DNA from 2 places in the Kurthia sp. FSL E2-0154 genome. Region 2 is predicted to be linked to the other one. Evidence: a T-box and tRNA genes for the amino acid it is inferred to sense, from the RefSeq annotation. Region 2 holds a T-box; the other holds one or more tRNA genes.

Region 1 (9,947 bases), 1.4 Mb from region 2:
AGAAAAACGATTGACATTCACTCGTTAAACTGATATAATAATTCTTGTCCTTAAGAGAAATCTTAAGAAAATAGTCTGGTGGCGATAGCAAAGAGGTCATACCCGTTCCCATGCCGAACACGGAAGTCAAGCTCTTTAGCGCCGATGGTAGTTGGGGGTTTCCCCCTGTGAGAGTAGGACGCTGCCGGGCTGTTATATAATGGAGGATTAGCTCAGCTGGGAGAGCACCTGCCTTACAAGCAGGGGGTCGGCGGTTCGATCCCGTCATCCTCCACCATCAAAATATGCCGGTGTAGCTCAGTTGGTAGAGCAACTGACTTGTAATCAGTAGGTCGAGGGTTCGACTCCTTTCGCCGGCACCATTTTGAGTCATTAGCTCAGTTGGTAGAGCATCTGACTTTTAATCAGAGGGTCGCAGGTTCGAATCCTGCATGACTCACCACTTTAATATTTACTATGCGGGTGTGGCGGAATTGGCAGACGCACTAGACTTAGGATCTAGCGCCGCAAGGCGTGGGGGTTCGACTCCCTTCACCCGCACCATAGTTTCTTATAATTTCATAACTGTCAGATAAAAATATCTAAGCATATTGCGGAAGTAGTTCAGTGGTAGAACACCACCTTGCCAAGGTGGGGGTCGCGAGTTCGAACCTCGTCTTCCGCTCCAAATATGCCGGGGTGGCGGAACTGGCAGACGCACAGGACTTAAAATCCTGCGGTGAGTGATCACCGTGCCGGTTCGATTCCGGCCCTCGGCACCATTTTTTAAAAACCGTATATTATTTTTGCGCCCGTAGCTCAATTGGATAGAGCGTCTGACTACGGATCAGAAGGTTGTGGATTCGACTTCTGCCGGGCGCACCATTTCCGGAATGTAGCTCAGCTTGGTAGAGCACTTGGTTTGGGACCAAGGGGTCGCAGGTTCGAATCCTGTCATTCCGACCATTAACAACATACCCATTATATTGGGGCCTTAGCTCAGCTGGGAGAGCGCCTGCCTTGCACGCAGGAGGTCAGCGGTTCGATCCCGCTAGGCTCCACCAATTTAAAACTTTAACCAATATTATTATGGCGGCCTAGCTCAGCTGGCTAGAGCGTCCGGTTCATACCCGGGAGGTCGGGGGTTCGATCCCCTCGGCCGCCATATTACCTAAAGGACCTTTAGCTCAGTTGGTTAGAGCAGACGGCTCATAACCGTCCGGTCGCAGGTTCGAGTCCTGCAAGGTCCACCAAGTAAGAACTTTATATACTATCTCGGAGGAATACCCAAGTCTGGCTGAAGGGATCGGTCTTGAAAACCGACAGGCGGGTCAAACCGCGCGGGGGTTCGAATCCCTCTTCCTCCTCCATATTAGCCATACCATACAATATAAATATTATTATCGCGGGGTGGAGCAGTTCGGTAGCTCGTCGGGCTCATAACCCGAAGGTCGCAGGTTCAAATCCTGTCCCCGCAACCAATTAAAAATGGTCCGGTAGTTCAGCTGGTTAGAATGCCTGCCTGTCACGCAGGAGGTCGCGGGTTCGAGTCCCGTCCGGACCGCCATTTTTACAAAATATACATAAATACAATCATGGGTTTGTAGCTCAGTTGGTAGAGCATTAGATTGAAGCTCTAAGTGTCGGCGGTTCGATTCCGTCCAAACCCACCATGATTGCGGGTGTAGTTTAGTGGTAAAACCACAGCCTTCCAAGCTGTTGTCGGGAGTTCGATTCTCCTCACCCGCTCCAAAATGGGCCTATAGCTCAGCTGGTTAGAGCGCACGCCTGATAAGCGTGAGGTCGATGGTTCGAGTCCATTTAGGCCCACCATTTATATGATTCCGTTGTAGCTCAGTTGGTAGTAGCATCTGACTGTTAATCAGAGGGTCGCAGGTTCGAGTCCTGCCAACGGAGCCATATGGGGAAGTACTCAAGTGGCTGAAGAGGCGCCCCTGCTAAGGGTGTAGGTCGGGCAACCGGCGCGAGGGTTCAAATCCCTCCTTCTCCGCCATATTGGCCCCTTGGTCAAGCGGTTAAGACACCGCCCTTTCACGGCGGTAACACGGGTTCGAATCCCGTAGGGGTCATACTAATAATCGATTGCATATTATATGCAATCGATTATTTTTTTGTTTTTTAAATTATTTGGTCGGGTATTCTAACAAATATCTAGTATTAATTGAATATATGAAGTAACAGCGGTTATTTTATCTGGATGCATTATTGCCATAATGCAAGTTCAGGAGTTATTTGCCAATGAAAAAACCATACCGATTGTTATGAAAAAAATATAGAAGAAGAAAATAAAGTGCTACTTATTCAAAATAAAAATACCTTGAAAAAGAATATTAAAAGTAAAGAAGCTCTTTTAATTAACTTAAATACGAATCAAGTACTTTATGCAAAAGAAGCTGAAAAAAGAGCTTATCCAGATTCTTTAACTAAATTAATGACTGTTACTGTTGCATTAGAGAATATTCCGAATTTACAAAATAAAGTAACCGTTCCGAATTCAATTTTTGATTATATTCAACAAACAAACGCTTCGATTGTTGGATTTAAGCCTAATGAAAAAGTGAGAGTTGAAGATAGACTTTATGGTGTTATGTTACATTCAGGAGCAGATGCATCTTTAGCTATTGCAAAATATGTTGTAGGTGATGAAAAAAACTTCGTTCATTTAATGAATGAGAAGCTAAAAGAACTTGATATGAATCAAACTCATTTTGAAAATGTTGAAGGTCTCCATCATGGTAATCATTATTTAACTGCATATGATTTAATGAAGTTGCTTCAATATGGAATGAAAAACATAACATTTAAAGAAATCTTCTCTGCTAAACAGTATGGTGTTCAAAAACGTATTTACGTCCTCAAGGGTTTTCATTCTCAAGCACACTGTTTAATAAAATAAACTCTAATAAAAGTGTTCTTTTACATTTGTAGGTGAAAAAACAGGATATACATTAGAGAGTGATTTGTCACTTGCTTCAGTTGCTAATAAAAAGGGGAAGGGGCTGCAAGTGGAGAACCAATGCACATTGTAGATGCAACAACATTATATTCTGCTATTAATAAAAGTCGAAACGATGTCGTTACAGAACGATATTGTTTTGACTTTTTTCTTATATTTACTAGAACAATGTCTAAAACATCTATATAGTTAAAGTAATGGAATAGTAAAACGAGGTGTAAGAATGGAAATAATTGATTTGCATTGTGACGTTCTTTATACATTATCACAAGCAGAAGCACCAATCTCTTTTAAAAACAATGAGAAACTAGAAGTAACGTTAGAACAATTAAAAAAGACAAATACGAAATTACAAGTATTTGCGATTTTTATAGACGATACACTAAATGAAAATCAACGATACTTAGAAGCGATTCGCCAAGTAGAAATTTTTCATCAGGAAATCATAACACCTTATGAAGAAATGGTACACATTACAGATTGGAAACAACTACAACAATTACAACCAAATCAAATCGGTGCTGTTCTAAGTTTAGAAGGCTGCGATGCAATTGGTTCAGATCTGCGAAAACTCCAAACATTTATAGATGCAGGCATTTTATTATGCGGTCTAACATGGAATCATGAAAATGCAGTAGCTTATGGCGCTGAAGAGAATCCAGCAATGGGGATTAAACCTTTTGGTCGAGAAGTCATTGCTTTATTAAATGCACATCACATTATTATCGATGTATCGCATTTAAATGAACAGGGTTTTTGGGATACGTTGCAAGAAGCAAAGTATGTGATTGCTAGTCACTCAAATGCACGTGCTATTCAAGATCATCCACGTAATTTATATGATCAACAATTAAGAGCAGTTGCTGAAAAAGGTGGGCATGTACATTGTGTATTCTATCCTCCTTTTATTAGCAATGAAGCATCTGTGACAATTGATGACTTAGTAAAGCATATTAAACATCTTGCTAAAATTATCACACCATCTAGAGTTGGTCTTGGCTCAGATTTTGAGGGAATTGATTTGTATGTTGAAAATCTGACGAGAACAGAGGAAATACCGAATCTTTTACAAGCATTAGAGGGTATTTTTACAACAGAAGAAATAAAAGGAATTGCAGCTGAAAACTTTCAACATTTTATTTCTAAAATCGAAAGAAGCTAGGATTTATTATGTGCTGAATAGCTTATAAAGTTGTATGATAGTATATGAAGTAAGTATGTACGAGTAGATTTAGAATCTACTGACGGAGGTAATTTTGATGAATCGTAAATTGTCGACGATAAACGGCGATCTAAGTAAAACTGATCAGTCGACAGTCCACTTTTATATTGAGTCGAAAGAGTTAGAAACACAATCTACTTTAGTATTTTTTGAAATCGGCGAAGAAAAGTTTAAGGGACAATGTTTTTATTGGCAAAACAAAGATAAAGATTTCACTTTAGTTGGGCTAGGTCATGCTTATACAATTAAAAGTAATGATGCAGATGCTCGCTATGAAGATGTTGAAAAAGCATGGAAGCATTTGATTCATTCAACATCGTTAAAAGGAATTAAACAACAACCCATTCTATTTGGTAGCTTTACCTTTGATCCGAAAAAAGGTGTATCGGATGAATGGGCGAATTTTTCGCATGCGAATTTCGCACTGGCAAAACACCAATTAGTAGAGTCAAATGGACGTTTTTATATGAACACGCATCTTGTATCAGATGAAGTCATTACAGATGAAGATATTGAGCTTGCACGAGAAGAACGAGAAGCATTGCTTGAACAAGCGAAAGGACGTACATTAAAGACGTATATCAAACCACATGTTGTATTAACAGAAGAACCGTATAAAGAGGAATATCTTCAATCTATTACACAAGTAACAAATCAAATCAAAGCAAAACAAGCAGATAAAGTCGTGATTGCGCGCTCACTTGCGCTGACGTTTGACAAAGAAGTAAATACGTCGAATTTATTAGCGCAACTTTCAGAAGAACAACCAGAAAGTTATTTATTTGCACAGGAGCAAGGGCAAGACTTGTTTTTAGGTGCCACACCTGAGCGACTAGTTTTTGTAAATCATAAAAAAGCGTATTCATCTTGTGTAGCGGGTTCAATTCGACGTGGTACAACGGTTCAAGAAGATGAGGAGTTTGGACGTATTCTTTTAAATGATACGAAGAATTTACAAGAACATCAGTATGTTGTAGATATGATTTCAAATTCATTTAAAGAAACGTGTGAACAGTATACGTTACCAAATCATCCAGATTTATTAAAGATTCGTGATATTCAGCATCTTCATACGCCAATTGAAGGTATTTTAAAAGAAGATGCGACAATCTTACAAATGGTTGAAAAATTACATCCAACGCCTGCGCTTGGAGGGTCACCACGTGAAGTTGCGATGGAGATGATTCGCCAGTATGAACCGATGAATCGTGGTGTATATGCAGCACCAATTGGTTGGCTTAACGCAGATGGCGACGGTGAGTTTGCTGTTGCGATTCGTTCAGCATTATTACAAGATAAAAAAGCTTATTTATATGCAGGCGGCGGCATTGTAGCAGATTCTGAACCACAAAGTGAATACGAGGAAACATTGGTGAAGTTTAGACCGATGTTACGTACATTAGGAGGAAAGTTGAATGATGAATAAGCAAATTCTATCGGATTATGTTTATCGAATCATCGGCTCATTAGCAGAGTCTGGCGTAACCGATGTTGTTATAAGTCCAGGATCACGTTCGACACCTCTTGCTTATGGGTTTGCATCTTCTAAAGAGTTTAACGTAGTTCGACAAGTAGATGAGCGCTCAGCAGCCTTTTTAGCGCTAGGTATGGCGAAAACAAAGGCGAAGCCTGTTGTGTTACTCTGTACATCAGGGACAGCAGCAGCCAACTACTTTCCTGCGATTGTAGAAGCATATTATGCACGAGTTCCACTTATTATTTTAACAGCAGATCGTCCGCATGAACTGCGCGACGTCGGAGCACCGCAAGCGATTAATCAACCGGACTTATATGGACATCATGTGAAATGGTCTGTTGATTTACCAATTCCAGACGAATATGAAGCGACACTGCCTCATATTGAACGTCATATTGCACGCGCTACAACTGTGTCGATGGCTTCTCCTAAAGGACCTGTACATTTAAATATTCCTTTTAGAGAACCGCTTTTGATTGATTTTCAAGATGAATTACCAAAGCCAACTTTTCATCAGTCATTTACTGCGAAACTCGTACCAAGTAATGATGCACTACAATTTTGGAAAGAGGCTATTCAACAAGCTAGAAAAGGTTTTGTTGTAATGGGGGAATTAGCAGAAGGTACAGATTTAAACGAAGTTTGGTCATTTATTCGTACATTAAAGTGGCCTGTATTAGTTGAAAGTTTATCGCAGCTACGTACCCAAGTGCCAAATGACTGTAAGCATTATGTGATCGAACATTATGATAGTATCTTAAAAAATGATGTATTTAAAAAGAACATGCATCCAGATACGGTCATTCGATTTGGTGCGCAGCCTGTTTCAAAGCCGCTAACACTATTTTTAAAAGCCGTGAAACCTCGTACTTTTATTACAGTAGATGAAGATAGTTTATTTAGAGATCCGTTAGGTGTTACAACTACACACATTCAAGCAGAAATCGATTCTTGGATGTCTGATTTTAATGTAGATGAGATGAACTATGATGTGGAATATCAACAAATCTTTACACGAGCAAATGAAATTGCATGTCAACATGTCAAAGCCTATATTGCTCAAGAGCATGATGAAGGTGCACTGGCAGGAACGCTGTTTGAATGTTTACCAGATCAAAGTGATTTAGTTGTGAGCAGTAGTATGCCAATACGTGATGTAGATACATTCTTCTATCAAACTGAACGTAATATTCGTATATTTGCGAATCGTGGTGCAAATGGTATTGATGGTGTTGTATCTACTGCAATTGGCGCACAATTAGGTACGATGCGCGACACGTACTTATTAATTGGTGATTTAGCATTTTTACATGATGCGAATGGTTTGCTTGCGAGTCGTTATCAAGATACACAGTTAACGATTATTGTGATGAATAATGATGGTGGCGGTATTTTCTCTTATTTAGCACAATCATCTATTGAAGCACATTATGAACAATTATTTGGTACACCTACAGGGCTTGGCTTTGAAGAATTGGCACGTATGTATGATGCACAGTATGAGCATGTTCATACGAAGGAAGAATTTAAGTCTGTTTTACAACAACCGAAAGAAAAAAATCTTCGAATCATTGAAGTACAAACGAATCGTGAAGAGAATGTTGTCACACATCGTAAACTATGGGCAGGCATGAATGAGGAGCTTAATCAATTATGGCAAGTGTAATAACGAATATACGTGGCATTGATGTACATTATGAAGTACATAATGCCCGACAAGAGCAAACAATTGTCTTTTTACATGGCTTTACAGGTAGTACACGCACGTGGGATGAAGTGATTGAACAACTTCCTGCTACACATCGTCTGATTACGATTGACTTAGTTGGACATGGTCAGACGGATGCACCGAAGTTATTGCGCTATTATTCTATGCAAGAACAAGTTGAAATATTAGAAGCCTTCTTTGAATGGAAACAAATCGAACAATTCGATTTAATTGGTTATTCAATGGGAGGACGTGTGGCGTTAGCTTATGCAATGAATTATCCACAACGTATTCATACGCTAATTTTAGAAAATGCGTCACCAGGTTTAAAAACAATTGAAGAGCGAGAGCAGCGTATTCAGTTGGATCATTTACTGGCAGATCGAATTGAACAGCGAGGTATCGTGGATTTCGTTGATTATTGGCAAGATATCCCGTTATTCCAAACACAAAAGTTATTATCTGAAGAAAAGCAACATGCGATTCGACAGGAACGCTTGAATCAACAAGAGATTGGTTTAGCGAACAGTTTACGTGGAATGGGAACAGGGCAACAAAATTCATATTGGTCGGAGTTGTCAAAATTCGAGAAAAATGTGGTATTATTAAATGGAGAGCTTGACTTGAAGTTTATAACAATCTCTGAGCAGATGAAGGGACTATTTCCAAATGCTCAACAAATTGTTGTACCAAAAGTTGGGCATGCAATTCATGTGGAAAATCCACAATCTTTTGCTACAATAGTAAAAGAGCAATTACATCTATAATAGTAGGAGGAGTTCATAATGACTCGTCAATGGGTAACAGAACATGTCTATGAAGACATTAAATATGAATCATACAATGGAATCGCAAAAATTACGATTAACCGTCCAGAGGTTCGTAATGCATTCCGTCCAAAAACAACTGCTGAAATGATTGATGCTTTCACACGTGCGCGTGATGATGCGAAAATCGGTGCAATCATCTTAACAGGTGAAGGCGAAAAAGCATTCTGTTCAGGCGGTGACCAAAAAGTACGTGGTAACGGTGGTTATGTAGGTGACGATAATATTCCACGTCTAAACGTATTAGATTTACAAACATTAATTCGTAAAATTCCAAAACCAGTTGTTGCGATGGTAGCAGGTTATGCAATCGGTGGCGGACACGTATTACACGTTGTTTGTGACTTAACAATCGCAGCTGATAATGCACGCTTCGGTCAAACAGGTCCTCGCGTAGGTTCATTTGACGGTGGTTACGGTGCAGGTTACTTAGCACGTATTATTGGTCATAAAAAAGCACGTGAAATTTGGTTCTTATGCCGTCAATATGATGCACAAGAAGCACTTGATATGGGCTTAGTTAATACAGTAGTACCTTACGAGCAGTTAGAAGACGAAACAGTGAAATGGTGTGAAGAAATGCTTGCACTTTCACCAATGGCTCTTCGTATGTTAAAAGGCGCGTTCAATGCAGATTCAGACGGTCTAGCAGGTATTCAACAACTTGCAGGTGACGCAACACTTCTTTACTACACATCAGATGAAGCAAAAGAAGGTCGCGATGCATTCAAAGAAAAACGTCAACCAGACTTCGGTCAGTTCCCACGTTTCCCATAGAACTTAAATAATTATAAAAAGTAGCGTAGACCTTTGGATGGTTTACGCTACTTTTTTATTATCATAATCCCATGCGTTCGCGGAATGTATGCTCTGTGTAAGCTTTTCTAAAAATATCTCTTTTTTGCATTTCAGGAACAATCATGTCAACAAAATCTTCTAAACTATCAGGTAATATTGGAGGCATAAGGTTAAATCCATCAGCTACGCCTTCCTTAAACCATATCTCCATTTGATCAACAATTTCCTGTGGTGTACCAATCAATGTACAATGTCCACCACCAGCATTCAAGTAACCGAGTAATTCTTTCACAGTTGGATCAGTATCACGAATGATTTCTAGAATCGTTTCGTAGCGTCCCACAGGTCCATTGAATGCTTCTACAGGAGGTAATGGAGGGACCTTTTCATCAACATTCCAATTTGAGCAGTCTTGCTGAATAAATGAACTTAATTGTTTTAAAGCAACTTCAATTGGGAGAGCTTGGTCTATAGCTTTTTTTTTAGCTAAAGCTTCTTCATGTGTATGACCTACATATGTTACTAATCCAGGTAAAATTTTAATATGTTTCTTAGAGTTAGATGATTTTTCAATTGCGTCATTTAATTTATGTCGAAAATTTTTAGCTTGCTTGAGATTCCATGAGACTGAATAGACTACTTCCGCATGATTAGCCGCTAAAGCAACGCCCTGTTTTGAAGCACCTGCCTGCATTTTGACCGGTGCACCTTGTGGACTTTTTGGTACAGTAGAAGGACCTGCAACTTGGAAATAATGACCACTGTGATTAAAAGAGTGAATATTTGAAGTATTGATGATTTTATTTTCTTCACGATTATGGACGAAATCGCAAGCATCCCAAGATAAAAATAGCTGATCCATAAGTATCGAAAACTCTTCAGCTTTTTCATAGCGTTGATTATGGGGTGGTAATGCCTCCATACTATGATTACGAGCTTCATTGTCACTCATTGATGTA
Region 2 (13,885 bases):
ACAGCATTTTTCTTCTACTGTATGTGGCGCGTGATCTGTTGCGATACAATCGATTGTACCGTCAAGTAATGCTGCATGTAATGAATCCTTATCTTCAATTGCACGTAAAGGAGGGTTCATCTTCCAGTTTGCATCATCTGATGGAATATCCATCTCTTCTAATAGTAAGTGATGCGGACAAACTTCTGCTGTTACATGAATGCCTGCTGCTTTTGCATCGCGTACAGCACGTACGGATTCTTTTGTTGATACGTGACATACGTGATAGTGAGCGCCTGCTGCTTCCGCAAGAAGTACGTCGCGTGCAATTTGTACAGATTCACAGATTGAAGGAATACCTGGTAAACCTAATTCTTTATTACGCGTTCCTTCATGCATAACACCGTCATAGATTAATGAGTTATCTTCACAATGTGCGACAACTGTCATACCGATTGCAGCTGCGTCTTTCATTTGTTCATACATTGTTGCTGCTTCTTGTACACCAACGCCGTCATCTGAAAATGCGACTGCACCATGTGCTTTTAATGCTGCTAGATCGGTACGCTCATCACCTGACTGTGCCACTGTTAATGAACCATATGGTAGCACGCGAATCACTGCGCGTTCTTCGATTAATTGATTAATCATGTCTAAATGCTCTACTGAATCAGGTACTGGGTTTGTATTTGGCATCGCGCAAATTGTTGTGAAACCACCCTTTGCTGCCGATGCCGAACCTGTTGCGATTGTTTCTTTATGCTCATAACCTGGTTCGCGTAGATGTGTATGTACATCGACAAAACCTGGAGATACGACAAGCCCTTTACCATCAATTACTTCTGCACCTTCTACCGTAATCGTCGATTGGATGTCTGCTACTTTTCCATCTTCCATTAAGATATCCACTTGCTGTAATTCGCCTTGCTCGTTTAACATTTGTACATTTTTTAATAGTTTTGTCATGTTAATCTCTCCCCTTTAAAATTTGCTCCATGATCGCCATACGAATGTATAAACCATTTTTCATTTGTGCGAAGATTCTTGAGCGCTCACACTCTACTAATGATGAATCGATTTCTACACCGCGATTAATTGGTGCAGGGTGCATGATGATTGCACCGTCCTTCATTTGCTTTTCACGCTCAACCGTTAAACCGTATTGTGCATGATAACTCTCTGTTGTGAACCCTTCATATGCTGCATCACGTTCATGTTGTACGCGCAGTAACATAATCACGTCGCTCGTTTCGATTTGTTGATCCCACTCATGTTGTGCGTCAAACTCACCTTGCCATTCTGGAGGACATACAAAGTGAACATCTGCGCCCAACTTTTCAAGTGCAATCGCATCTGACTTCGCTACACGACTATGTGAAATATCACCTGCAATCGTTACTTGTACGCCTTCAAATCGTCCGAACTCTTTATAAATCGTATATAAATCAAGTAGTGATTGTGATGGATGTTGTCCTGCTCCGTCTCCTGCATTGACAATCGCTACGTCTACCCCTTCTAGTAACTCTTCATAATACGCATCTTGTTTATGTCGAATAACAACTGCGTCAATTCCGCTCTGCTGAATTGTTTTTACTGTGTCGTATAAAGTTTCTCCCTTTAATACACTTGAAAAGCCTGTATCAAATGGAATGACTGTCGCTCCTACACGACGCTCTGCCACTTCAAATGATGTTTTCGTACGTGTACTTGGCTCAAAAAAGAGGTTTGCAACAAAGTATTCTTTCTCTAGTTGTGGTTGTGCGCCCGCCTCGAATTCAGCCGCTCTGTTTAAAATCGTCATAATTTCTTCTGTTGATACTTCATCCATTGACAGTAAATTTTTCATTTCTGCAGATCCTCCTCATTTTTCATAAGAAAAGCCTCCCTAAATTTGGTTAGGGAGGCTTAAGATGGGTATGACAAGGTAGAGAGGTAGTGTATAGACTACTTCCGTACAAATCACAGCACCCTTCTTTGCCTCTCTGGGCAATCTTTAAAAGGTTATTTATTATTTATTTTTCAAGTTGTTTTTCACGTTCTTCTTCTGCTTGTAACTCAATATCCGGCTGTGCTTTACCTGGTAAGATGACATTTAAAATCACACCGACGATTGCTGCTAAAGCCATACCTTCGATTGCAAAATCATTGCCTTCAATACCGAATGCATTTTGCCATAAAATCTTACCGCCACCGATTCCTAAGATTAAGATTACCGAAGCGATAACTAAGTTACGTTTATGATCGAAGTCGATTTTGTTTTCAACTAACATACGTAGACCAGATGAAGCGATAATACCGAATAGTAGAATCGATACACCACCAAGTACTGGTGCAGGGATTGTGCTTACAAGTGCCATTAACTTACCTGAGAATGCAAGTAGCATAGCGAATACTGCCGCACCGCCGATGACCCATACGCTGAATACACGTGTTAACACTAATACACCAATGTTTTCACCGTAAGTTGTTTTAGGTGGTCCACCTACTAATGCTGAAAGGAATGTACCTAACCCATCACCTAGTAATGAACGATTTAGACCAGGGTTTTTAATATAGTTACGTTTTACAATTTTCCCTAATACTAATTGGTGACCAATATGTTCTGAAATCGTTACGATAACAATCGGTACCATCGCAAGCGCAATCGCCGGTGTAAAGTTAATTGTGTAATCGACACCTGGTATTAAGAAATTTGGTACTTCAATCCATGCCGCATCAACTACTTTTGAAAAGTCGATAAAGTTTGTACCTGCAATTTTGTCTGAAATTAATGCTGCTACATAACCTGCAATTAAGCCAAGTAAGATTGGCATTGTACTTACTACACCTTTAATGAAGTTGTTCACTAAGATGGCTGCTGCTAATGTAATCAGCGCAATGATGAAATACGATGCATGATACACTTTTGTACCGTTTTGTAATGTTTCATTCATTGACATATCTACAGCGGTTGCTGCTAAACCTAAACCGATAACCATAATAACAGGTGCTACAACGATTGGCGGTAATAAACGCATTAACCATTTATAACCTGTTTTCCAAATCACTAGTGCGACTATACCGTATGTCACACCAACTAGCATGGCGCCTAGCATGGCTCCACCTGGTCCGCCAAATGACTGTGTTGCAACCATCATTGGTGCGATAAATGCAAATGATGATCCTAAGTACGCTGGAACTTGAAAGCGTGTAATTAATAAGAAGAATAATGTTGCAACGCCACTTGTTAAAAGGGCAATTGCTGGTGATAAACCTGTTAATGTTGGAACAAGGATTGTCGAACCAAACATCGCAAACATATGTTGTAAACTAAGTGTTAAAAGTTGGCTCGTTTTCGGCTTGTCGTTAATATCTAATACTGCATTTGTCATATCTATAATGTCCTCACATTCTATCTTGCTTATTCGTAAATGGCTACTTGGTCTGTATCGTCTACTTCCACCATGCTTACAACAATGCGTTCATGACTTGCTGTTGGAATGTTTTTCCCTACGAAGTCTGCACGAATTGGTAGTTCACGATGTCCTCTGTCAACTAGAACGGCTAGTTGAATTTGTGAAGGTCTACCGACATCCATTACAGCGTCCATTGCTGCACGTACCGTACGTCCTGTGTACAATACATCATCTACGAGTACAACTTTTTGATTCGTTACATCATCTGTAATATCTACTTGTTGTACGAGTGCTTCTCCGTTATTCGTCTTTGTCGATAAGTCATCACGATAAAGTGAGATGTCTAATTCTCCTGAACGAATTTCTTTTTTCTCAATCGTATTGATTTTTTGTGCTAAACGTTTCGCTAAGTATGCACCGCGTGTTTTGATTCCAACTAAAATCACTTCATCAATACCCTCATTGCGTTCGATGATTTCGTGTGCAATTCGTGTTAAAGCACGATTCATACCTGCTTGATCAAGAATTTCTGCTTTTTTTGTCACGGTTATTACCTCCCTATTTCGTGGCATAAAAAAAACTCCCGAGCGTTATGCCCGAGAGGTTATAGGTATACTTATAGATATGTCAAATACACTGTACGCATACAGTAATCCCACATTCTTCGCATCCTTTTCAGCCTCTCTGGACTGTCTTTAAAGGTGAATATTAGTTTTTCACTGTTATCAGTATATGCTCTATGACTTAAAGTGTCAATTGCTTTTTTATTTTTTATCGTATGAAGATTTTAGTTCGTTCAATAATGCGTCAAACTCTTGTGGCATTGGCGCTTCAAACTCTAAATATTCATTCGTACGTGGATGAACAAAACCAAGTACACCTGCGTGTAATGCCTGACCACCGATATCCATTGTCTTTTTCGGTCCATATTTCGGATCGCCTACTAATGGATAGCCGATGTAGTTCATATGCACACGAATTTGGTGTGTACGACCTGTTTCAAGACGGCATTGTACTAATGTATAGTCTACACCAAAGCGACCAATCACTTGGAAATGTGTTACAGCGTGCTTTCCTTCATCTACAACGCCCATTTTTTGACGGTCTTTTTTGTCACGTCCGATTGGTGCATCAATTGTACCTTTATCATGTGGAATATGACCATGAACTAATGCAATATAACGACGTGTTACAGACTTATCGACTAGTTGTTGTACAAGCGACTCATGTGCTAAATCATTTTTAGCAACCATTAATAAACCTGATGTATCTTTATCAATACGGTGAACAATTCCTGGACGCATCACACCATTAATACCTGATAAATCTGTTACTTGATGCATTAAACCATTCACTAATGTACCGGTTGTATGACCAGGCGCTGGATGAACAACCATACCTTTTGGCTTATTCACAACTAATACATCTGCATCTTCATAAACGATTTCTAAGTTTAAATCTTCTGCTAAAATTTCAAGCGGCTCTGGTTCTGGTGGATTCACGACAATTTCATCGTTCTCTTTTAGTTTATATGTTTTTTTTACTTTTTCTCCATTTACTAATAAATGACCTTCATCAATAAATGTTTGAATTTGACCACGCGACCATTCTTCTTGTAAAGCTCCTAAGACTTTATCAAGACGTTGACCTTTTTGTTCTGCTGTAATTAAAAATGTTTCTGACATTACTTCACCTTTTTCTTTACTTTTCGATCTTCGAAAAGAATATATATAATTAACATAATAACGCCGAGCGTTAACGCTGCATCTGCAATATTAAAAATCGGGAATTGATAATTGATTCCTGGGATTAATACACTGACAAAATCGACAACTTCTCCACGAAATACTCGGTCGATAAAGTTACCAATTGCACCACCTAAAAGCATCATTAAACTCGCCTGTAATAACGGTTTTCTTTTTGCTTCTTTATGGTAAAAATAGATAATCCCTACGACCACGACTACTGTAATGATGGCGAATAACCAGAATTGATCTTGTAGAATTCCCCACGCAGCGCCGCGATTTCGATGCGAATAAATAGATAAATATGGGTCAAATACCGACACTTCTTGTCCAAGTTCCATATTGTCTACTACAAACCACTTCGTTACTTGGTCTAACACAATAACAAATAATGCAATAAGATAATATTTAAACACCTTGTTTCCTCCGTCTATACAATATGTTACTCATTTTACCATACCCATTCACTTTTTGAGAAATAACCGAAAGATTTTTTTATTCATGTTCTACTTCTTTCACGAATTGCACACAAAGAAAAACATCTTCCCAAACCGAATGAACGATTATAGGAAGATGTTTAAATTCTTATTATTCAGCTTCTACGTAATAAGCTTCTACTACTTCTGCACAATGTGCGCAAAGTGTAGGGTGTTGTTCATTAGAGCCAACTGTTTCTGAAATTGTCCAGCAACGCTCACATTTTTCACCTTCAGCTTTTTCTACTGTTACCGCAATACCATCTTGCTCTATAGCGCTATCAGGTGCTTCGCTTGTTAAGCCACCTACTACAAATTGAGAAACGATGCTTAATTGCGCATAGTTAACTGTAGGGTCTTGTAGCAATGCTGTTGTTTGCTCATCACAGTAAACTGTTACTTTCGCTTCAAGTGATTTACCGATAACTTTATGGTTACGCGCTTGTTCAAGTGCTTTCAACACAACACTACGAATTTCCATAATACGTGACCATTTTTCATCTAATGCTTCGAAATTGGCTTTTTCAACCGCATCTGGCATGTCTGTTAATTGAACAGAAGGTACATCTGTTTCTTCTAAATACGACCACATTTCATCCGCTGTATGTGGAATGATTGGTGATAATAGTTTTAGTAATGCATCTAATGTATCCGCAATAACAGATTGCATCGCACGACGAGCTGGTTGATCATAACCTTCAATATAGACAACATCTTTCGCAAGATCTAAGTAGAATGAACTTAAATCAGATGAGATGAAGTTGTTCATCGCTTTATACACTGTTGCAAATTCATATGCATCATATGCTTCACGAACTGTTTTGATGAACTGTTGTAACTTCATATACATGTATTGATCTACTTCACGTAAATCTTCATATGCTACATAGTCTGTTTCACGATTGAAGTCGTGTAAGTTACCATGTAAGAATTTAAGCGTATTACGTACTTTACGATATACTTCCGAAACTTGCTTTAACATATCCATTGAGATACGAACGTCTGCTGTATAGTCAACAGAAGCAACCCATAGACGTAGGATATCTGCACCGTATTGATTCATTACTTTAGATGGCGCGATGATGTTACCAAGTGATTTAGACATCTTACGACCATCACCATCTAGTACGAAACCATGTGATAGTAAACCTTTATAAGGTGCGTGACCATTAATTGCAACCGATGTGATTAATGACGAGTTGAACCAACCACGATATTGGTCAGAACCCTCTAAGTATAAATCAGCTGGGTAGCGTAATTCTGGACGCTCATCTAATACACCTTGATGTGTTGAACCTGAATCAAACCATACATCCATGATGTCATTTTCTTTTGTAAACTCACCATTTGGTGAACCAGGATGTGTGAAGCCTTCTGGTAATAACTCTTTTGCTGTTTTTTGGAACCAAATATTTGAACCGTGTTCACGGAATAAGTTTTGTACGTGTTCAATTGTTTCTTTTGTAATAATTTCTTCACCGTTCTCAGCATAGAATACAGGAATTGGAACACCCCATGTACGTTGACGAGAAATACACCAGTCACCACGATCACGAATCATATTATACAGACGTGTTTCGCCCCATACAGGTGTGAAGTTTGTCTCACGAATCGCTTGTAATAATTCGCCGCGGAAACTTTCAATTGATGCAAACCATTGTGGTGTTGCACGGAAAATAACTGGTTTTTTTGTACGCCAGTCATGTGGGTACGAGTGCTCGAAGAATGTTTTGCTTAATAAAGCACCTACTTCTTCTAACTTATCACAGATTGGTCCATTTGCTTTTTCATAGAATAAACCAGCAAATTCACCTGCATCTTCTGTCATCATACCTTTGTTATCAACGATTGATAATGTTTCAAGACCATAACGTTTACCAACTTGATAGTCATCTTCACCATGGCCTGTTGCTGTATGAACACACCCTGTACCAGCTTCTGCTGTTACGTGGTCACCTAACATCACTAATGATGTGCGGTCAAATAAAGGATGTTTCGCTGTTACGTTTTCTAAATCTGCACCTGAGATTTCACGATCAATCTCCACATTTTCAAAACCTAGTTTTTGTGCAACGTCCTCTAATAAATCTTTTGCTACGATATATTTTTGATCGTTTGCTTTCACTACAATATAGGTGAATTCAGGATTTACTGAAATACCTAAGTTCGCTGGGATTGTCCATGGTGTTGTTGTCCAGATGATGAACTTTTCATCTTGGTTCACAACGCCTTTTCCATCTTCTACAGCGAATGCTACATAAATTGATGGTGATGTTACATTAGCATATTCGATTTCAGCTTCTGCTAATGCTGACTCACTTGAAGGTGACCAGTAAACAGGTTTTAAACCTTTATAGATATAACCCTTTTCAGCCATACGACCAAATACACCAATTTGACGAGCTTCAAACTCAGGGTTTAATGTGATATATGGGTTTTCCCAATCACCACGAACACCAATACGACGGAATTGTTCACGTTGGTTATTTACTTGTTCATATGCATATTGCATACATAACTCACGGAATTCTGCTACCGACATTTTTTTGCGGTCATGTCCTTTTTTAGTTAATGCTTGTTCAATTGGTAAACCATGCGTATCCCAACCAGGAACGTACGGTACAAAATAACCTGTCATTGAGCGGTGACGGTTAATCATATCTTTTAATACTTTGTTTAAAGCATGACCCATGTGTAAATCGCCGTTCGCATACGGAGGTCCATCATGTAAGATAAATGGTGTACGATCTTTTGTACGTTCAAGAACAAGTTTATTAATATCCATCTCGTTCCATTTATCTTGGATTTTTGGTTCGTTGTTTGGTAAATTTCCACGCATCGGGAAATCAGTTTTTGGCATCAATAGTGTATTTTTATAATCCATATTGAAGTTCCTCCTCTAATTCATCTCATATTTTCCCTAGGAAATTTCCCAGGAAATAAAAAAACTCCCCATCCCAAAGGGACGAGGAGGAGTATTCTCGCGGTACCACCCTAGTTGCAAACTAATTCTACTTAATTTGCCTCTTAGAACACAGTAACGGTGTGCGCCCGAGATTGCTTACTAAATCTGTTCAGCAATCTAGTTCAAGAGTGATTTTCTCTTATGATTACGTTGTCCGAGCTTACACTATCCTCGAATCGCTTTACTGCTCTCATAAAATACTGTCTCTATCAATACTTTTATACATATAATGCGATTATAAAAAAACGTTTCGCATTCGTCAAGTAGTACTCAACTATTCTTGTGGTAAATTTAAATGTTCTAGCTCTGATGTATCTGCTTCATATTCCATCAAATGATCCCAATCATCATTCTCGATTAAGTCCAATTGTGCTTCTACAATCATTTTAAAGCGATTGCGGAATACTTTTGATTGTTTTTTCAGTTCTTCAATTTCCATCGCAATGCGACGCGCTTTTGAAAGTGCTTCGTTCACAATGCGATCGGCATTTTTCTCTGCTTCTTTCACAATTAACTTCGCTTCTTTTTGTGAATTACGACGCACTTCTTCAGCCGCTTCTTGTGCCACAATAATCGACTTTTGAAGTGTATCTTCTAAAGAGTTATAATGACCAATTTGCTCATTCATCGATACCAGACGGTTTTCCAATTCCTTTTTTTCGTCTAAAATGACTTTCAAATCTTCCATGACTTGTTCTAAAAATTCATTAACCTCATCTTCATTATATCCACGAAACGCGCGGTTGAATTCCTTATTATGTATATCGATTGGTGATATTGGCATATTTTTCTCCCCTTTTTCCTGTCAATATAGATAGGTTTATTATACCCCTCATTAGGTATAACTTCATCTACTATTATTATTTTTTATAATTTTTATCTTTTTCTTTCTAATTTCCCAAATACAATACGAATTTTATCTTTTTTTGTACGTCCTTCGATTGAACGAATCATAGAGCGACCAAACCCCCGAATTGAGATTAAATCTTGTTCTTCTAACTCCATTGTTCCTTGCTCTTGTTGCTGATGATTCACTTTTACTTTTCCAGCTTGAATCAATTGGGATGCCTTTTGACGTGATATTTTATAAACAGATGCAATTACTGTATCTAAACGTAACGAAGATACCGTATCATATTGTTCCGTCCATTGATCTTGTGGCAAAAGATAATGAGCTTCTTCTGTCACTTCCATTAAATGAACCTTCGCTTTATGAATGGACTCTAAATTAACCATAATAAAGGATGCAAATGCTTTTTGTATAACAAATTGGATTTTTTCTCCATCTATTCTAATATCCCCAAACTTACCACGATCTAAACCTGATGCCATTAACGCACCTAAAACATCACCGTGTTTTAATTGTAAGAATTTTGCGGGGTAACGTAATTCATATACCACTAACTCAAAATCATTCTTTTCTGGCTCAAAGTAATCTGGGTATAGCAGCACACGCTGTCTTTCTGCTTCTACAAAACCACCAGATGTTTGAATCTTTACATCACCATTTTGACCTACTAAAGATGTAATAATAGCAATTTGGCGTGGATCTAAAAAAGCGGTTAGTTTTGGTGTATATCTTAATGCCACATCTGCAATCCATTCTTTCGCTTGAATAACAAAAGGCTGCTCATCTTCTCGAAAGTGTTGTAAAATTTCTTCCATGTTTTCACCTCAAAAAAGTGACCTTCTCTCAGTATAGTGACTTACGAACGATACTGTGAAAAGGTCACCCTTCAACATTCTATTTAATACATTAGATAAAACAATACTTTGATTACACCAAGTTGAATAAAATTCAGTGCGATGATTGCAACAATTGGTGAAATATCAATCATACCAATCGGTGGAATAATCTTTCTGAAAATTTCCAAATAAGGTTCAACAATCTTGCCAATCACTTGACCAAAAGTAGACTCTTGTAATGCCGGTAACCATGACATCAATACATAAGCAATAATGACATAAAAATAAATTTCAAACGCGATATTAATTACGTTTATTAACATGTAATATCTCCTCTAATCATCAAAATGATAATTTGAAATAGTCCCATCTACTTCAACATTATCAGGTGTGCATAAAAATATATTTGAACCGACTTGTTTAATATCACCATTTAAAGCGAAAATGACACCACTTAGAAAATCAATCATACGACTTCCTTGTACTTTATCAATACGCTGTAAATTTACAACTGCTGCTCGTTTATTTTTTAAACAATCTCCGATATTTTCTACTTCTGTATAAGAAAATGGTTCAAATAAAATCACTTTTGATGTTTTTTGTGTAAAACTCACCACGTTATGAATCGAGCCTACCTGCTCATTTTCAATAACAGTTGGTACTGCTGTCGGCTTTTTTGACTTATTCGGACGTGGTCGATTTGGAATCGCCATTGCATTCTTTGATACTTCTTGAACAGGTGGTTGTGCTTCTGGTTGTTGTTTTGATTTTACTTGTGTCGATGTTGTTTCCTCTTCTTCATAGAACTCTTCATCATCTAGTCTAAAAAAGTTTTTAACGACATTTTTCATTTTCACTCCGAAACACTTCCTTCACTTCCAACTAAAGCCGTACCAATTCTCACAAAGGTTGCGCCTTCTTCAATTGCAATTGCATAATCATTCGACATACCCATCGAAAGTTCTGAACATGGCGCATACGGGATTTGTAAATCTACGACTTGTTGTTGTAATTTTTTTAAACCCTTAAATGTGTAGCGAATAATTTCTTCATCCTCTGTATTTGGTGCCATCGTCATTAAGCCTACAATTTGAATTTTAGAATATGCTGCTAAATCTTTAATAAATGGAATCGTTTCTTCTACACTTAAACCATGCTTAGCTTCTTCTTCTGAAACATTGACCTGTACGAAACACTTTACTACTTGATTTGCTCTTTTTTCAATTTCTTCTGCTAAGCTAAGACGATCTAATGAATGTAAATAATCAATTTGATTAATTACTTTACGCACTTTTCTAGTTTGTAAAGAACCAATATAATGCCAGATCGCTTGTTTACCAATTACTTCTTCTTTAGCAATCAATCCTTCAGGGCGGTTTTCACCTAAATGTCGCAAACCATTGCTAATTGCTTCTTGCGCGCGTTCAATTGATACTTGTTTTGTAACTGCAATAATTTGAACATCCTCGGTATTACGCTGCGCCTTTTCAGCTGCCTCTATTATATGTTGTTGAATATTTTTTAGATTCTCTGTAATTGTTTTCATATTCTTCCCAACTTTTCAAAGTTACTTATAGTCTCATTGTATCAAGCATATAAAGAGATTTCAATGAATAGCACCCTATATGTCTACACTGTTATGTGCTTGTAATAAAAGCCAACAAATGTTAGTGTGCAACACTTGTTGGCTCAAAATGATACTCACCTATATTACTTTATCGGCGATTTTTACGATTTCTTAAAAATGCTGGGATTTCATACGTATCTTCAGACATCGTATTATTTGAAGTTGTTGCTGTCTCTTCTTGAACCGGTTGTTGTACTGGTTGAGGTGACTGTTGTACTTGTTGTGGGCGCGCAGTCTGATTCAGACCCGGACGCATCATTTGACGTGGATCTGGCACAACAGCTGCTTCATTAAAATCTGTTGCAATAACTGTCACAACAATCTCATCTTTTAAGTCATCATTAATAACAGAACCGAAGATAATATTAACATCTTCGTCTGATGCAGATGCAACGATTGCTGCCGCTTCCTGTACTTCAAACAAACTTAAACTTGCTCCACCCGTAATATTCATTAGAACGCCTTTTGCACCTGTAATGGATGTTTCAAGTAATGGACTTGAGATAGCTTTTTTCGCCGCTTCTACAGCGCGTGTTTCACCCGAGGCTACACCGATACCCATTAATGCTGAGCCCTTATTAGACATAATCGTTTTTACGTCTGCAAAGTCTAAGTTAATTAAACCTGGTACAGCGATTAAATCCGAAATACCTTGAACCCCTTGACGAAGTACATTATCAGCTTCACGGAATGCTTCAAGCATTGGTGTACTCTTATCAACAATTTCTAATAAGCGATCATTTGGAATAACGATTAATGTATCTACCGCTTCTTTCATTGCTTGTGTACCAGCTAATGCTTGTGATTGGCGTTTACGACCTTCGAATGTAAATGGACGTGTAACAACACCTACTGTTAAAGCGCCTAAATCGCGAGCAATTTGTGCAATAACAGGTGCCGCACCAGTACCCGTACCACCACCCATTCCAGCAGTAACAAATACCATATCTGCTCCAGCTAATGCTTCTTCTAATTGTTCTTTACTTTCTTCCGCTGCTTTTTTACCAACTTCTGGGTTAGCACCTGCACCTAATCCACGTGTTGATTTAGCACCAATTTGTAATTTTATTTCAGCACTTGATAGCTTTAATGCTTGTGCATCTGTATTAACAGCAATAAATTCTACACCTTGAACACCATGCTCAATCATACGATTTACAGCATTATTACCACCGCCGCCAACACCAATTACTTTAATTACGGCTAGTGCATCATCATTTGTATCAAATTCTAACATGCCATTTCCTCCTCTTTTGCTTATCATTGTAGAAATATTCAGTTCGTTTCTCTATCTTTACTCGATTAGATTATTTACAAGTCGCTTCAATTTACCAACAATACCTTCTTTAGGTGGTGCTTCTTCGTCGTCATACTCTTTAGCTTTGCGTTCTTTCCGTGGTTCTTCTGGTTCTGGAACCTCGATTGACATTTCTCCAGAGTAATCATTATAAAATTCACTATCTTTATAAGCATAGCGAATCAAACTAACTGCTCCCGATAGCTCAGGATCGCGCGCACCAATTTGAGTTGGTGTATATAATCGAACGCTTGATTGTAATTTCTCTGTTGCTAACTCTTGTAAGCCTTCTAGCTTTGCCACACCACCAGTAATAACGACACCACCTGGTAAATCTTCTACTTGCTGTGCATATAGTTCGTCTAAAATTAAGTCAAAAATTTCTTCTACACGAGCTCCAATAATCTCTGAAATAAATCGTTGGCTATACTGCTCTTTAGAATCTGTTCCAATGATTGGCACTGTAAACATTTCATGGTCAGAAGCTGTATCATAAAACGCATGACCATAATCTTTTTTAATTTTCTCTGCTTGTTCCATTGATGTTTTTAAAATAATTGACAAATCTTTTGTAATATTTTCGCCACCAATTGGAATCATCGCAACATTCGTAAAGCGACTGTCTTTATAAACACCGATTGTTGTTGTATCTGCACCCATATCAATAAATAATGTGCCACGTGACTTTTCATCTTCTGTCAATGCATAATAGCCT

The links. The T-box of region 2 lies ahead of ileS (isoleucine--tRNA ligase). A T-box ahead of a tRNA ligase gene usually reads a tRNA of that ligase, here a tRNA-Ile.
Region 1: it has a tRNA-Ile gene. The T-box ahead of ileS (isoleucine--tRNA ligase) is inferred to sense a tRNA for this amino acid. The anticodon was not compared.

The regions. Positions count from the first base shown of each region.
Region 1 covers NZ_JBBOPO010000001.1:1,719,945-1,729,891, reverse strand. The annotation lists rRNA gene rrf (5S ribosomal RNA) at 75-190, shown strand; tRNA gene MHB75_RS08545 (tRNA-Val) at 202-277, shown strand; tRNA gene MHB75_RS08540 (tRNA-Thr) at 287-362, shown strand; tRNA gene MHB75_RS08535 (tRNA-Lys) at 367-442, shown strand; tRNA gene MHB75_RS08530 (tRNA-Leu) at 459-543, shown strand; tRNA gene MHB75_RS08525 (tRNA-Gly) at 593-667, shown strand; tRNA gene MHB75_RS08520 (tRNA-Leu) at 673-761, shown strand; tRNA gene MHB75_RS08515 (tRNA-Arg) at 788-864, shown strand; tRNA gene MHB75_RS08510 (tRNA-Pro) at 869-945, shown strand; tRNA gene MHB75_RS08505 (tRNA-Ala) at 968-1,043, shown strand; tRNA gene MHB75_RS08500 (tRNA-Met) at 1,071-1,144, shown strand; tRNA gene MHB75_RS08495 (tRNA-Ile) at 1,156-1,232, shown strand; tRNA gene MHB75_RS08490 (tRNA-Ser) at 1,257-1,349, shown strand; tRNA gene MHB75_RS08485 (tRNA-Met) at 1,384-1,460, shown strand; tRNA gene MHB75_RS08480 (tRNA-Asp) at 1,470-1,546, shown strand; tRNA gene MHB75_RS08475 (tRNA-Phe) at 1,577-1,652, shown strand; tRNA gene MHB75_RS08470 (tRNA-Gly) at 1,658-1,731, shown strand; tRNA gene MHB75_RS08465 (tRNA-Ile) at 1,736-1,812, shown strand; tRNA gene MHB75_RS08460 (tRNA-Asn) at 1,823-1,899, shown strand; tRNA gene MHB75_RS08455 (tRNA-Ser) at 1,903-1,993, shown strand; tRNA gene MHB75_RS08450 (tRNA-Glu) at 1,998-2,069, shown strand; gene MHB75_RS08445 (D-alanyl-D-alanine carboxypeptidase family protein) at 2,318-2,896, shown strand; gene MHB75_RS08440 (dipeptidase) at 3,180-4,118, shown strand; gene MHB75_RS08435 (isochorismate synthase) at 4,216-5,604, shown strand; gene menD (2-succinyl-5-enolpyruvyl-6-hydroxy-3-cyclohexene-1-carboxylic-acid synthase) at 5,594-7,321, shown strand; gene menH (2-succinyl-6-hydroxy-2,4-cyclohexadiene-1-carboxylate synthase) at 7,309-8,130, shown strand; gene menB (1,4-dihydroxy-2-naphthoyl-CoA synthase) at 8,149-8,967, shown strand; gene MHB75_RS08415 (NtaA/DmoA family FMN-dependent monooxygenase) at 9,029-9,947, opposite strand, start outside.
Region 2 covers NZ_JBBOPO010000001.1:336,020-349,904, reverse strand. The annotation lists gene MHB75_RS01635 (dihydroorotase) at 1-945, opposite strand, end outside; gene MHB75_RS01630 (aspartate carbamoyltransferase catalytic subunit) at 947-1,825, opposite strand; gene MHB75_RS01625 (uracil-xanthine permease family protein) at 1,992-3,350, opposite strand; gene pyrR (bifunctional pyr operon transcriptional regulator/uracil phosphoribosyltransferase PyrR) at 3,380-3,919, opposite strand; gene MHB75_RS01615 (RluA family pseudouridine synthase) at 4,139-5,059, opposite strand; gene lspA (signal peptidase II) at 5,059-5,535, opposite strand; gene ileS (isoleucine--tRNA ligase) at 5,708-8,479, opposite strand; T-box leader at 8,554-8,782, opposite strand; gene MHB75_RS01600 (DivIVA domain-containing protein) at 8,835-9,344, opposite strand; gene MHB75_RS01595 (YlmH family RNA-binding protein) at 9,437-10,225, opposite strand; gene MHB75_RS01590 (YggT family protein) at 10,309-10,569, opposite strand; gene MHB75_RS01585 (cell division protein SepF) at 10,582-11,097, opposite strand; gene MHB75_RS01580 (YggS family pyridoxal phosphate-dependent enzyme) at 11,100-11,792, opposite strand; gene ftsZ (cell division protein FtsZ) at 11,962-13,110, opposite strand; gene ftsA (cell division protein FtsA) at 13,168-13,885, opposite strand, start outside.